2 regions of the Oceanobacillus sp. AG genome follow, and region 1 is predicted to be linked to the other one. Evidence: a T-box and tRNA genes for the amino acid it is inferred to sense, from the RefSeq annotation. Region 1 holds a T-box; the other holds one or more tRNA genes.
What was found. A T-box is a leader RNA that pairs with one kind of tRNA and senses whether it is charged. The one in region 1 lies ahead of GN217_RS08745 (valine--tRNA ligase), so its partner is inferred to be a tRNA-Val.
Positions count from the first base shown of each region.

Region 2: it encodes a tRNA-Val, which carries the amino acid that the T-box ahead of GN217_RS08745 (valine--tRNA ligase) is inferred to sense. The anticodon was not compared.

Region 1 covers NZ_WOWT01000013.1:59,777-65,783, forward strand. Annotated here, with positions in the region: gene GN217_RS08735 (bifunctional folylpolyglutamate synthase/dihydrofolate synthase) at 1-563, opposite strand, end outside; gene GN217_RS08740 (ATP-grasp domain-containing protein) at 680-1,561, shown strand; gene GN217_RS08745 (valine--tRNA ligase) at 1,621-4,263, opposite strand; T-box leader at 4,317-4,541, opposite strand; gene GN217_RS08750 (hypothetical protein) at 4,666-4,854, shown strand; gene GN217_RS08755 (protein kinase family protein) at 4,851-5,840, opposite strand; gene GN217_RS08760 (LysM peptidoglycan-binding domain-containing protein) at 5,905-6,007, opposite strand, start outside.
Region 2 covers NZ_WOWT01000055.1:1,108-7,114, reverse strand. Annotated here, with positions in the region: gene GN217_RS18220 (ABC transporter ATP-binding protein) at 1-1,304, opposite strand, end outside; gene GN217_RS18215 (ABC transporter ATP-binding protein) at 1,294-3,033, opposite strand; gene GN217_RS18210 (hypothetical protein) at 3,243-3,494, shown strand; gene GN217_RS18205 (YjfB family protein) at 3,730-3,924, shown strand; tRNA gene GN217_RS18200 (tRNA-Val) at 4,001-4,073, shown strand; gene GN217_RS18195 (GNAT family N-acetyltransferase) at 4,389-5,282, shown strand; gene GN217_RS18190 (thiol-disulfide oxidoreductase DCC family protein) at 5,625-5,954, shown strand.

The DNA.
Region 1 (6,007 bases):
ATTACAGCAAAAGCTTCCTCACTCACATTACCAATGATAACTGGTATCGCTTTTTTAATAATTCCAGCCTTGTGCCAAGCAATTTCCTCCTCACTTCCGCCTAAATAATCCGTGTGGTCAAGAGCAATCGATGTAATAATCGACAGAATCGGCTGCAAGACGTTCGTTGTGTCGAATCGCCCACCCATTCCCGTCTCAATCAGAACAATTTCTCCATTTTCCGCAAAAAAAGAAAACGCCAGAGCAGTAAGTATTTCAAACTCTGTCGGTGCAAGATCCGCCTTATCCATTTCCCTAATATGTGGGAAAAGGCGATTCATCCATTCAAGCAATGCTTGTTCAGATAGTTGTTGATCGTTTAGAAAAATGTGGCCTCCTAAGCCCGTGAAGCTCGGTGATGTAAAAACCCCAACCTCATAACCATTTGCCATCAGGGCGGCTTTAATAAAATGCAATGTTGATCCTTTACCGTTCGTACCAGCAATGTGAATCGCTTTGAAATGTTTTTCTGGATTATCTAAACGCTTGAGCAATCCAGTAATCCGTTCAAGACCTGGTTTCATCCCCAATTTTTTTCGTTCATTGAAAAACACTTCCACCTCTTGTATAGTAGAAAACATGATAACACCGCTTTCCTCGATTAATCGTAAGTTAATTATAGCAGAAAGGAAAATGAAAGTTGAAACGAACCGGATGGATCATCTATAACGGCAACTTGCCAGGAAATAAATTTCTTGATTTCGCGGAAATGATTCAAACAGCTGCAAGGGCATTAAATAGTAAGGCTGAAATCATTAAAAATAATGATTTACTAAGTCTGCTTACAACCTCTAGTCTTGGTTTATTACCAGAAATCCCCCTTCCTGATTATGTAGTGTTTACAGATAAGGATATTTATTTAGCGAAGCAATTGGAATACCTTGGTGTTCCTGTATTTAATCAGGCAAAAGCGATTGCTGTAAGTGATGATAAAATTGCAACGTATCAAAAACTCGCCAAATTACAGCTGCCAATTCCGAAAACAATTATCGCTCCAAAAATCTTCCACACAGGGAGTTTGGACGAAGGGATTATAAACAAGGCGATTAAAGAACTCGGATTTCCTCTCGTAATGAAAGAAGCATTCGGTTCCTTCGGTGAGCAAGTATATCTTGTTAAAAATAAACAGGAACTCGATAAAAAACTCCAGTTAATCGGCAATAAGCCATTTGTCTTCCAGGAATTTGTCCACACCAGTTATGGAGTGGATATTCGTTTGCAAGTTGTGGGTGACAAAGTCGTCGCTGGAATGAAAAGGAAGTCTGCAGGTGATTTCCGGGCTAATGTTACGGCAGGAGGTCGAATGGAAGCTTACACACCATCACAAGAAGAAGAGGAACTGGCAGTGAAGGCGGCGAAAGCAATCGACGCTGATTTTGCCGGAGTCGATTTACTGTATGGTGATGGGAATCAGCCAATCGTATGTGAAATAAACTCCAATGCACATATCCGGAATTTATATGAATGTACTGGCATCAATGCTGCAGATTATATGGTGGAATATATTTTAAATAAATTATAATGGGGAGCAAAAAACAGCTGGGGTTCAATGAGTTGAACTTCCAGCTGCTTCTTTTTTTCCTAGCCTTTTAATTCTTCCAGTCTTGCTTTTACTTTTGCTTGTTTTTCCAAGTAATCTCTTTCCTTCTGTCTTTCCGATTCAACTAGAGCTTCTGGAGCTTTGTTCACAAAGCCTTCATTAGATAATTTCTTCTTAACTCTATCTACTTCTTGAGTCCATTTATCCAATTCCTTTTCCAGACGTTCCAATTCTTTATCAATATCGATTAGACCTTCCAGCGGCAGGAAAATCTCTGCTCCTGTCACAACGGCTGTCATTGCTTTATCTGGAACTTGTAGCTTAGCGGCAATTTCTAATTTTTCCGTATTACAGAAACGCTCTACATATGGACGATTTCGCTCAAGTTCAGAGACAATTTGTTCGTTCTCCGCCTCAATTAGCATATTGATCTTCTTCGACATTGGTGTATCAACTTCAGCTCGGATATTACGAACTGACTTGATGATAGCCATGAGACGGGACATTTCTTTAACAGCCAGTTCATCATGGAATTCCTGTTTCACTTGTGGCCAGCTGGCAATTGTAATGGATTCTCCAGCATGTGGCAATTGCTGCCAAATTTCTTCTGTTATGAATGGCATAAACGGGTGCAACAAACGCATCGTCTGGTCAAGCACATAAGCTAATACAGATTGCGTCGTTTTCTTTTTGGCGGCATCATCACTATAAAGCGGCAGTTTCGCCATTTCAATATACCAGTCACAGAACTCATCCCAAATAAAGTTATATAACTGTCGACCCGCTTCCCCAAATTCATATTTATCCGTATTCTTCGTTACTTGATCAATCGTCTCGTTCAATCTTGTCAGGATCCATTTATCAGCAACTGAAAGATCTCCAGACAAATCAATATCTTCATAGTTGAAATCCTCTAAATTCATTAAGACAAATCGGGAAGCGTTCCAGATTTTATTCGCGAAATTCCAAGTCGATTCAACCTTTTCCCAGTGGAATCGTAAATCCTGTCCAGGCGTTGAGCCAGTTAACAAGAAGTAACGAAGGGAGTCTGCCCCGTATTTATCGATAACATCCATCGGGTCAACACCATTACCAAGAGATTTACTCATTTTCCTTCCTTCTGCATCACGGATTAATCCATGGATGAGCACATCTTCAAATGGCTTTTCCCCTGTAAATTCCTTCGACTGGAAAATCATCCGTGCTACCCAGAAAAAGATGATGTCGTAGCCAGTTACGAGTGCTTGAGTCGGGAAGTAACGTTTGTAATCAGCCGCTTCTGTATCCGGCCAGCCCATCGTAGAGAACGGCCAAAGGGCGGAGGAGAACCATGTATCAAGTACATCTTCATCCTGTTCCCAATTCTCATGATCACGAGGGGCTTCTCTTCCTACATAGATTTCTCCTGTTTCTTTATGGTACCAGGCCGGAATCCGGTGGCCCCACCACAACTGTCGCGAAATTACCCAATCACGAATGTTTTCCATCCAGTGGAGGTACGTCCGTTCGAATCTTTCTGGGAAGAAATTGACTTTATCGTCACTGTCTTGTAGCGCAACTGCAGCATCAGCAAGTGGCTTCATTTTTACGAACCATTGGGTCGATAGATACGGTTCAACAACTGCGCCGCTTCGTTCCGAGTGGCCAACCTGGTGGACCCTTTCCTCAATCTTCAGAAGGGCACCGATTTCTTCTAGATCTTTTACAATCTGTTCACGGCATTCAAACCGGTCCATACCTTCATATTTACCAGCGTTTTCATTCATCGTGCCGTCTTCATTCATAACAAGAACTCTTTCCAAGTTATGACGATTACCAATCTCAAAGTCATTCGGATCATGGGCCGGTGTTATTTTTACCGCACCAGAACCTAGTTCCATATCAACATAATCATCTGCAACGATTTCGATTTCTCTACCGACAAGTGGCAAAATTACCGTTTTCCCAATAAGATGTTGGTACCTTTCATCATCCGGATGAACAGCTACCGCCGTATCTCCAAGCATCGTTTCCGGACGTGTTGTAGCAATCTCGATAAACTCATCACTATCTTTGATTGGATATTTAAAGTGGTAAAATTTCCCTTCGACCTCTTCATGAATTACTTCAATATCGGAGAGAGCTGTTTTTGTTTGCGGATCCCAGTTGATAATGTATTCGCCACGGTAGATGAGTCCTTTCTCATAAAGCTTGACGAAAACCTCTTTAACCGCATCGGACAATCCTTCATCAAGCGTAAATCGTTCTCGCGAGTAATCAACACTTAAGCCAAGCTTTTCCCATTGTGAACGGATGAAAGAAGCATACTCTTCCTTCCATTCCCAAGATTTCTCAAGGAACTTTTCCCGTCCAAGCTCATAACGGTTCGTTCCCATCTTTTTCAATTCACCTTCAACTTTTGCCTGGGTTGCAATTCCTGCATGGTCCATCCCTGGAAGCCAGAGAACATCATATCCTTGCATTCGCTTCATACGGATAATCGTGTCTTGCATTGTCGTATCCCAAGCGTGCCCTAGGTGCAGCCTGCCCGTTACGTTTGGCGGCGGAATAACGATAGAATAAGGCTCCTTCTTCGGATCATTCGGGGCTTCAAAGAATTTCCCCTCCAGCCAAAATTGATAACGACCCGCTTCTACTTCATTTGGATTATATTTTGATGGCAATGTTACTTTTTTATCCGACATTACCGATCACCCTCCTTTAGTTTTAACAATTAAAAAACCCTTTCCATCCTTCAAAAAAGGACGAAAAGAGTTAACTTCCGTGGTACCACCTTTGTTTACAAATAAATATTTGTACACTCATCGACAGATATCGGCGCATAGCCGGCGTGCCTCTACTGTAATTCGAAGCAGCTGCATCAAGGGCGACCTTCCAGCACAACCTTCCTAGGAAATTCTCAGCAAATCATTTCCCTTCCTGTAGGCGTTCATCCTGTACTCTTCCCAATCATTTGCATCATTATATTTTAATTACCTTATATTGTATACACTTCACTTAAAAACGTCAACTCTAACCGGAACAAAAACGTGGCCACAACATACGATAAAGCATGGTACTTCATCATTTATAATGAGGTGAATGGTATGGGTCGGTATTATCGTTATCGCCTGCCTCCATGGGCGAGGCAATGCTTGTTCGTTTTAGAAAAAGCGATGGCGCCGTTATTAGTATATCAGCTTCTCCGTACGATTATACTTCCGACAACTTTAGATGTATTTTTACTAGGTGTTTTCGTATTTCTCTATATTGCTTTTTACTTGGAATGGTTTTAATCGTCTTTCCTTGCCCTTTGTTCAAGCATTTCTTGGAAACTCAACCCGAAGATTATTCGGCGATAAATCTGTTCAAGTTCAATAGACAACTGTATATGGGAAATGTTAGTTTCATTGGCTGTATGGTATTGCTCGACTAAGCGTAAATATGCTTCACTGTTCAGCAAATATAGGCAGAGTAAAGCTTGTTCCAGGGAAGTTAACGGATTCTCTTCCATATAGATGGAGAAGTTTTTCAGAAAGTGGCTCTTCAATTGTGACTCATGGATTGCTCCGTAACGGAACAAGTCCACTAAATCAAAGACCGCATGTTTATAACAGGCGCTTTCCCAATTAATAAAATAATGATCAAATATATGTCCGGCTTGTAAATTACCATGATTCAGACTGATTCCCCAACTCGACTCCTCCTCCGCGAGGGAAAGGATTTCATCTACTAGTTGACGGGAGCGGAAAAGGGAGAATCGTATATCACGATAATGGGTTAATACTTGCAGTTCAAAGGGAGATGGATAATGTTTTTGTTCTATGATTTCTATCCACGCAAGTAGCCGAGTTTCATCTTTCGTACAGTTTCCTTGATATGTCTGAAAACGATTCGCCAATTCATCCTTGTTTAATCGGTACAGATTTTTCGTTTGAACATGAATTCTACCGATTTGCCTATAGATGGACTGGATGCGATTTTCACCAATAAATCTAGTATTTGTCTCTATCCAAGGTGTCAGGTAATAAAACTCACCTGCAAACTCAACATACATTTTCCGATTCCGAGTTAAATAAACAGGGATGATTTCATGGAGGTTTTCCTGATTTGCGCGGGTGTAGACGGACACCCAATTTTCTATGGATTGTTTATCTAACCTGCTCCGTTTTAATGCATATTCTTTTCCGCCTGCCTTTACTTTATGCAGCCGGTCCGTAACAGCGACAATTGCCTGAGGATATATATTATAGGCTTTAAGAATTTCAGTTTGTTTCTCCATCCTGATAACCTCCGGAATGCTTAACATAGGAAAACCCCTTGCTTCCATTCACAAGGGGATTATTTCATTTCTTCGGGATATACAGTAACTGTCCCTCGCTAATATCAAAGTCTTCATCAAGTTTATTTTGTTTGATTAACTGTAGCGCACTAACTTGAAATCTTTCC
Region 2 (6,007 bases), on a different contig from region 1:
ATATCTTTAATATCAACGCCGTCCAGTGTAATTTTCCCTGCATCATAATTATAGAAACGGGAAATAAGATTAATAATCGTCGTTTTCCCGGCACCCGTGTGTCCGACAAAAGCAACCGTCTCTCCAGGTTTCGCTTCAAAGCTTACCCGATCGATGATAGTTTCCTTTTCATAAGCAAACTGGACTTCATCGAATATTACATGTCCCGCCGTTTCAGTTAGCTCTCTTGCGTTTTCTTCGTCTCGTTCTTCTTTTTCCTCATCCATTACATTAAAGACCCGCTCGGCACCGGCAATCGCGGAGAGAAGGATGTTGAATTGGTTGGAAAGCTCATTCAGAGGACGGGTAAATTGTCTAGCATATTCGGTGAAGATTACGATAATCCCGACCGTGACAAGTTCTTGATTACTATAGATCGCAAGCAAGCCACCAGCAAGGGCAATTAACCCGAAGCTTAAGAAATTCAGCATGTTCATGATCTTCGGAGTGAGACCGGCAATCATCTGCGCCCAGAAACCAGTCCGCTTCAGTTCCGCATTTCGTGTTTCAAAAGCCCGAATGACCTTATCTTCCTGGGAATATGTTTTTACAACTTGCTGGCCGGAAACAATTTCTTCTACATAACCATTGACTTCCCCGAGATGCCTTTGTTGTAGTTTATAGAGCGGCCCGGTCCGGGAAGTGATCCATTTCATCGCGTAAAACATGAGAGGGACAATAACGAGCGTGACAACCGTTAAAATGGGACTGAGTATCAGCATAACAATTAGCGTGCCAGCAAGCGTCAGAACACTCGAGAAAATCTGGATTACCGATTGATTGAGTGTGTTATTGACGTTATCAATATCATTTGTTAACCGGCTCATCAATTCCCCGTGCTGACGTTTATCAAAATAAGAAATCGGCAGTCGATGGAACTGTTCAAATAAATCCTTTCGCAAGTCAAAAACCGTATTCTGGGCAATTCCAATCATCCAGAAGTTCTGTAAGAAAATAGCAAGTGAATGAAAAAGGAAAACAAAAATCAAGCCGACAAGCAGTGTTCCAAGTCCGTTTGTTTCCTGGGTCACAATATAATCATCAATTGCCATTCCAATAAGATAGGGACCGAGTAAACCGAGACCAGAACTAAATATCACCATTAAGATGACGAGAAAAAGCATCCCTTTCTGCCGGGAGAGATATGCCCAATTCCTTTTTAGGGTAGCCCCCATATTTTTCGCCCGTTTGTCTTTATCAATCTGGACGGAATCAAGCTTTATTTTCTCATAGTGGAAGGGAGCCTTCCAGTCCTTATTCGACATGTGCATACTCCTTTCCGTGCTGGGATTCCACAATCTGTTGATAGAGCCTGGATTGTTTAATCAATTCATTATGTGTCCCCATTGCAAGCACTTCACCTTCATCCATTAATAGAATCCGATCTGCAGTCCTTGCTGTGGAAACTTTTTGAGTAATGATCATTATTGTACAGTTGTATGCTTCAATAGTCTCAATCAATCTAGCTTCCGTAGCAAGATCTAGGGCATTAGTACTATCATCAAGCATGAGAATCTTCGGTTTCCGGATCAGCGCCCTGGCAATCGAAATCCGCTGTTTTTGCCCACCGGAGAGATTCACTCCTTTTTGCCCGACTCTCGTGTCATACTGTTTAGGTAAACTCATGATTGTATCGTGAATCTGTGCATCTTTCGCAGCTTGTATCATTTCTTCGTCAGTCGCACCGACTTTTCCCCAAACGATATTATCCCGAACGGTTCCGGTGAAAAGGAGCGGATTCTGTGGCACATATCCGATACTATCCCTTAAGGTATCGAAGGGATAGGAATCAATAGACCGACCGTCAATTAGCACCTGTCCTTTAGTTGGATCATATAGCCGAGGCATGAGTTGGAATATCGATGTTTTCCCGGATCCGGTAGTACCCATAATCGCAAGGGTTTCTCCTGATTGGATGGTGAATGAAATATCGTTCAAAATAATTTCATCTGAAGCAGGGTATTGGAAATAAACATTGCGATATTCCACTGTACCGTCCTTAATCTCAATGTTATCATGCGTTCTATCTACTTCATATTCTGATTCACTTTCATTTTCTAATGTCAGCACTTCATTCACCCGTTCTGCCGATGCTTTTGTCCTCGAAAGAATGATGATAATAAAGGAGAACATTGAAATCGCCATCGCCACCCGGAGTGCATAATTGACGATAGAAACAACTTCTCCAACCGCAGCATTCCCGGCGAGCGACTGGATATTTCCGAACCAGATGATGAAGACAAGGCTCAAGTTCATAATAAATAAAAGGATAGGCATCGTGGATTCCACAAAACGGAAAGTCTTTTTTGTCGAAATAGCAAGGTCGTTATTTGCCCCCATGAAACGCATCTCTTCAAAATTCCGGCGTCCAAACGCTTTAATAATCCGCATACCTGCAAGATTCTCCTGCATGACTCGGTTGACGTGATCGACATTCGCCTGTACTTTAGAAAACATCTTACTAGCATACTTCATCACGAGGAATAAAAAGAGAATGAGTAAAGGAACGGTCAGAAGAAAGATCATTGCAAGGCGAGCATTTACAATAAATGCCATCGTCACTCCACCAAGCACAAGGAACGGGGCTTTTGCCATAATACGAAGCGCCATGAAGATCATATTTTGAATCTGGCGGATATCGTTCGTAAATCGTGTCACAAGTGCAGAAGTAGGGTAATTACTTAAGCTTTTAAAGGAAAAATATTGGATGCGGGCGAACAGCTTCTGTCTCAAATCAAAACCAAAGGCGAAACTGACATGAGAAGAGTAGAATGAGTTCAACACTCCAACGATAAAGGATAAAGCTGCAAGTCCAATCATGATTCCTCCCCACATCGTAATTTTCCCAACATCTTCTTGTAGCACCCCCTGATCAATCATGAGACCGAGAAAGAGAGGGAGGAGAAGCTCAATCATAAGTTCAGAAAACATAAAAATATATGCTAAAATAATGGATGTTTTATATGGTTTTAAAAAGGAAAAAACATTTTTCAAACGCTGACCCTCCAAGTAAGTAAAATAATAACAATTATTTAATTATTATAATGTGTTAGTAGGTAATTATCCAGTATCTTATTTCGGGTGTCGAAGTTTTGCGGGGGTGTTTGGAGATAATTGATTTTCCGTTTTTTTAAGTTAAACTGTGAGTCAAATAATGTGTTTACAATACAAGTATTCCGACACTAGAACAAGGTGGTGAAAAAATGGCATTCATGCTAGTAATGGTGGGTATTTTCTGTATTATTTACATGAAACCTCCTATTTTTAAACAAATGAGATATGATTATGTTTATCTCCTGATTGTTTTGATTTTACTATCCATCATTGTGATTAATGGGACTTTTATAGATTTAATGTCTGACGGATTACTAGTAACGCTCACGCTCATGATTTTATCACCTTTGTATGTAAAAACATTTTCAGCAATAGGCAATAAAGGGGAACAGAATACTTAATTCTTATGCAAAAAATGCACGTCAGTACATAAACTATACGATTAGAATGATGGTTCATAGCTCAGTTGGAAGAGCGCTATTTTAACAGGGTAGAGGTCGTTGGTTCGGGTTCGATACAGTTAGAGCTTCTCGTTTACTCCTAGCTGTCAAATTGATTGAAAGAGAGACTTGGAAACTTTCATAGATATGGTATGATAGATAGAGTTAAAGGATTTAGAGAGAAAGGGGTAGGAAAATGGATATTGCAAAGCTTTCTACAGTATTAAGCCAAGCCCAAGTAAAACAGCAAGCAAGCTTATCGGTTATGAGGATGATGATGGATACAGGGAAAGTTCAAGCTGGTGATATGCTAGAAATGTTGGACGAAAGTGTAAGTGCACCAGATGCAAGTCACCCAAATTTAGGTGGGAAAATTGATATTCAAGCATAAAATAGTACAAAATGTTAAGTTTCGCTTGCAGGAAATATAATTGTATTGTATACTAAATCTTGCAGTTGAAAATAACGATTCCGTAGCTCAGCTGGGAGAGCGCTACCTTGACAGGGTAGAGGTCGTTGGTTCGAGCCCAATCGGAATCACTATAGAATAGAGGTCTGTATCCCTTGTATATCAAGAGGTACAGACCTTTTGTTTTAAGTGTAACAGATTCCGAATGCCCCTAAATTTTACCAATTGTTAAAACCTTGCTAACAACCTCATTTTCTTCTCGACTGTAATACATCTTCGAATATGTCTTCGGCTTCATCCGGTTCGTCTGGGATGATGTGAGCATAAGAAGCTTTATCTCCAATTATACAACCTTAAATAGCGCTTGTTTAAGGTCTGATTTTCATAGGTTAGTCGACATAACTGATTCAAATACTTACATTTTATAAAGTTTGGGAGGTTTTCATATGATAAAGATTCAACGTCATCCGAAACTAGCAGATGTTGCAGCCTTTATTTCCAGATTAAATTCAAATTTAGAACACCATATTGGTTATTGTGGGAAAAAGATGGATGAAATTTTTAATACATTGGAGGAAGACTTTGGAGATATACCTGCACGTGAATCATTTTTTATAGCAACGGAAAGCGATAAGGTTGTTGGAGTCTGTGGGTTTGATGCTGATAACGAAAGGGGAAAAGCCGAAATATGGGGACCATTCGTAGACCACGCAGATGCATTAAAGGTATCTAATTTGTTATGGGAATCAACTATTAAAGAAATTCCGAATACCATACAGACTGTCTCCTTATTTCCGGATAATCATAATTTAATGGTAGTTGATTTGGCTAATAGATATTCTTTTGATTCTGTTAGTAAAGAGACCATTTTAACTTGTTCCAAACAATCTTTTAGAAGAGTAAATAATGACAATGTAATCCCGCTAATAAGTGAACATTATAGTTCATTGATAAAGTTACACAACCAAATTTTTCCTAATTCTTACCTAACTGGTACTGAAATGGTAGATGGATTGAGTGAAACATCGACTGTTTTTGGTGCTGTAGACGAACATGGTAATTTACTAGGATATCTTTACACTGAGGCAGAGCCAGAGTTTGGAGAAGGAAGTATTGAATTTTTTGGTGTAACTCCGCTGGTGCGTAACAAAGGTTTGGGGACTTCTCTTCTTGCAAAAGGTTTAGAATGGCTTTTTACATTTCCATCCATAGAAGAAGTTACTCTATGTGTCCAATCTGACAATTCGAAGGCGATTCGTCTATATAAAAGACTGGGGTTTCAGATTGAGCATCAACTTACATTTTTCGAAAAAACTCTAGACAAATCAGGAGTAAACTGAATATTGGTCTCTATTATTATGTTAGGTAAATCTTATTTAATATTACAATTTAAGTTAATTTAGGTCCAAAATTATTTTGCGAAAAGTGTTCATTTTTACTTGACGGTTACATGGTGTTTGGCATACAGTAGAATGCTTACGATAACCAATATAAAACTTGTTTTAATTTGCCTTGTTTTGTTGGACGCCAACATTGGCATCTGGAACTGAATAAAGGTACATTTATTTGTACGAAATTTAGGTGCTTTTTGAATGACATTAGCACCATTTCTTGGTACAATATAATTAAAATTCAGAATATAAAATGGTGTCGGGAAATAAAGTTTTCTACAAGAAGGAGAGCTGAACTTAGGAGCCATAATACTATTCGATGGGGTATGTAATTTTTGTAATAAAAGCATTCAGTATATCATTAAAAGAGAGTCGTATGATTACTTCAAATTTGCTTCATTGCAAGGTGAAGTTGGTCAAACCTTACTGAAAAAACACCAGTTACCTTTGGATGTTGATAGTTTTGTATTGATAAAAGACGATCGAGTGTTTTTAAAGTCGGATGCTGCTCTTCGGATATGTAGACATTTAAAATGTCCTTGGAAACTACTGACGATACTACTCATTATTCCTAAACCGATTCGGAATGCAGTTTACTCAATCATCGCAAAAAACAGGTAAATTTTTGGGGAAAAGGGATAGTTGCGCTATACCTTCTCGAGAAATCCGTAGCC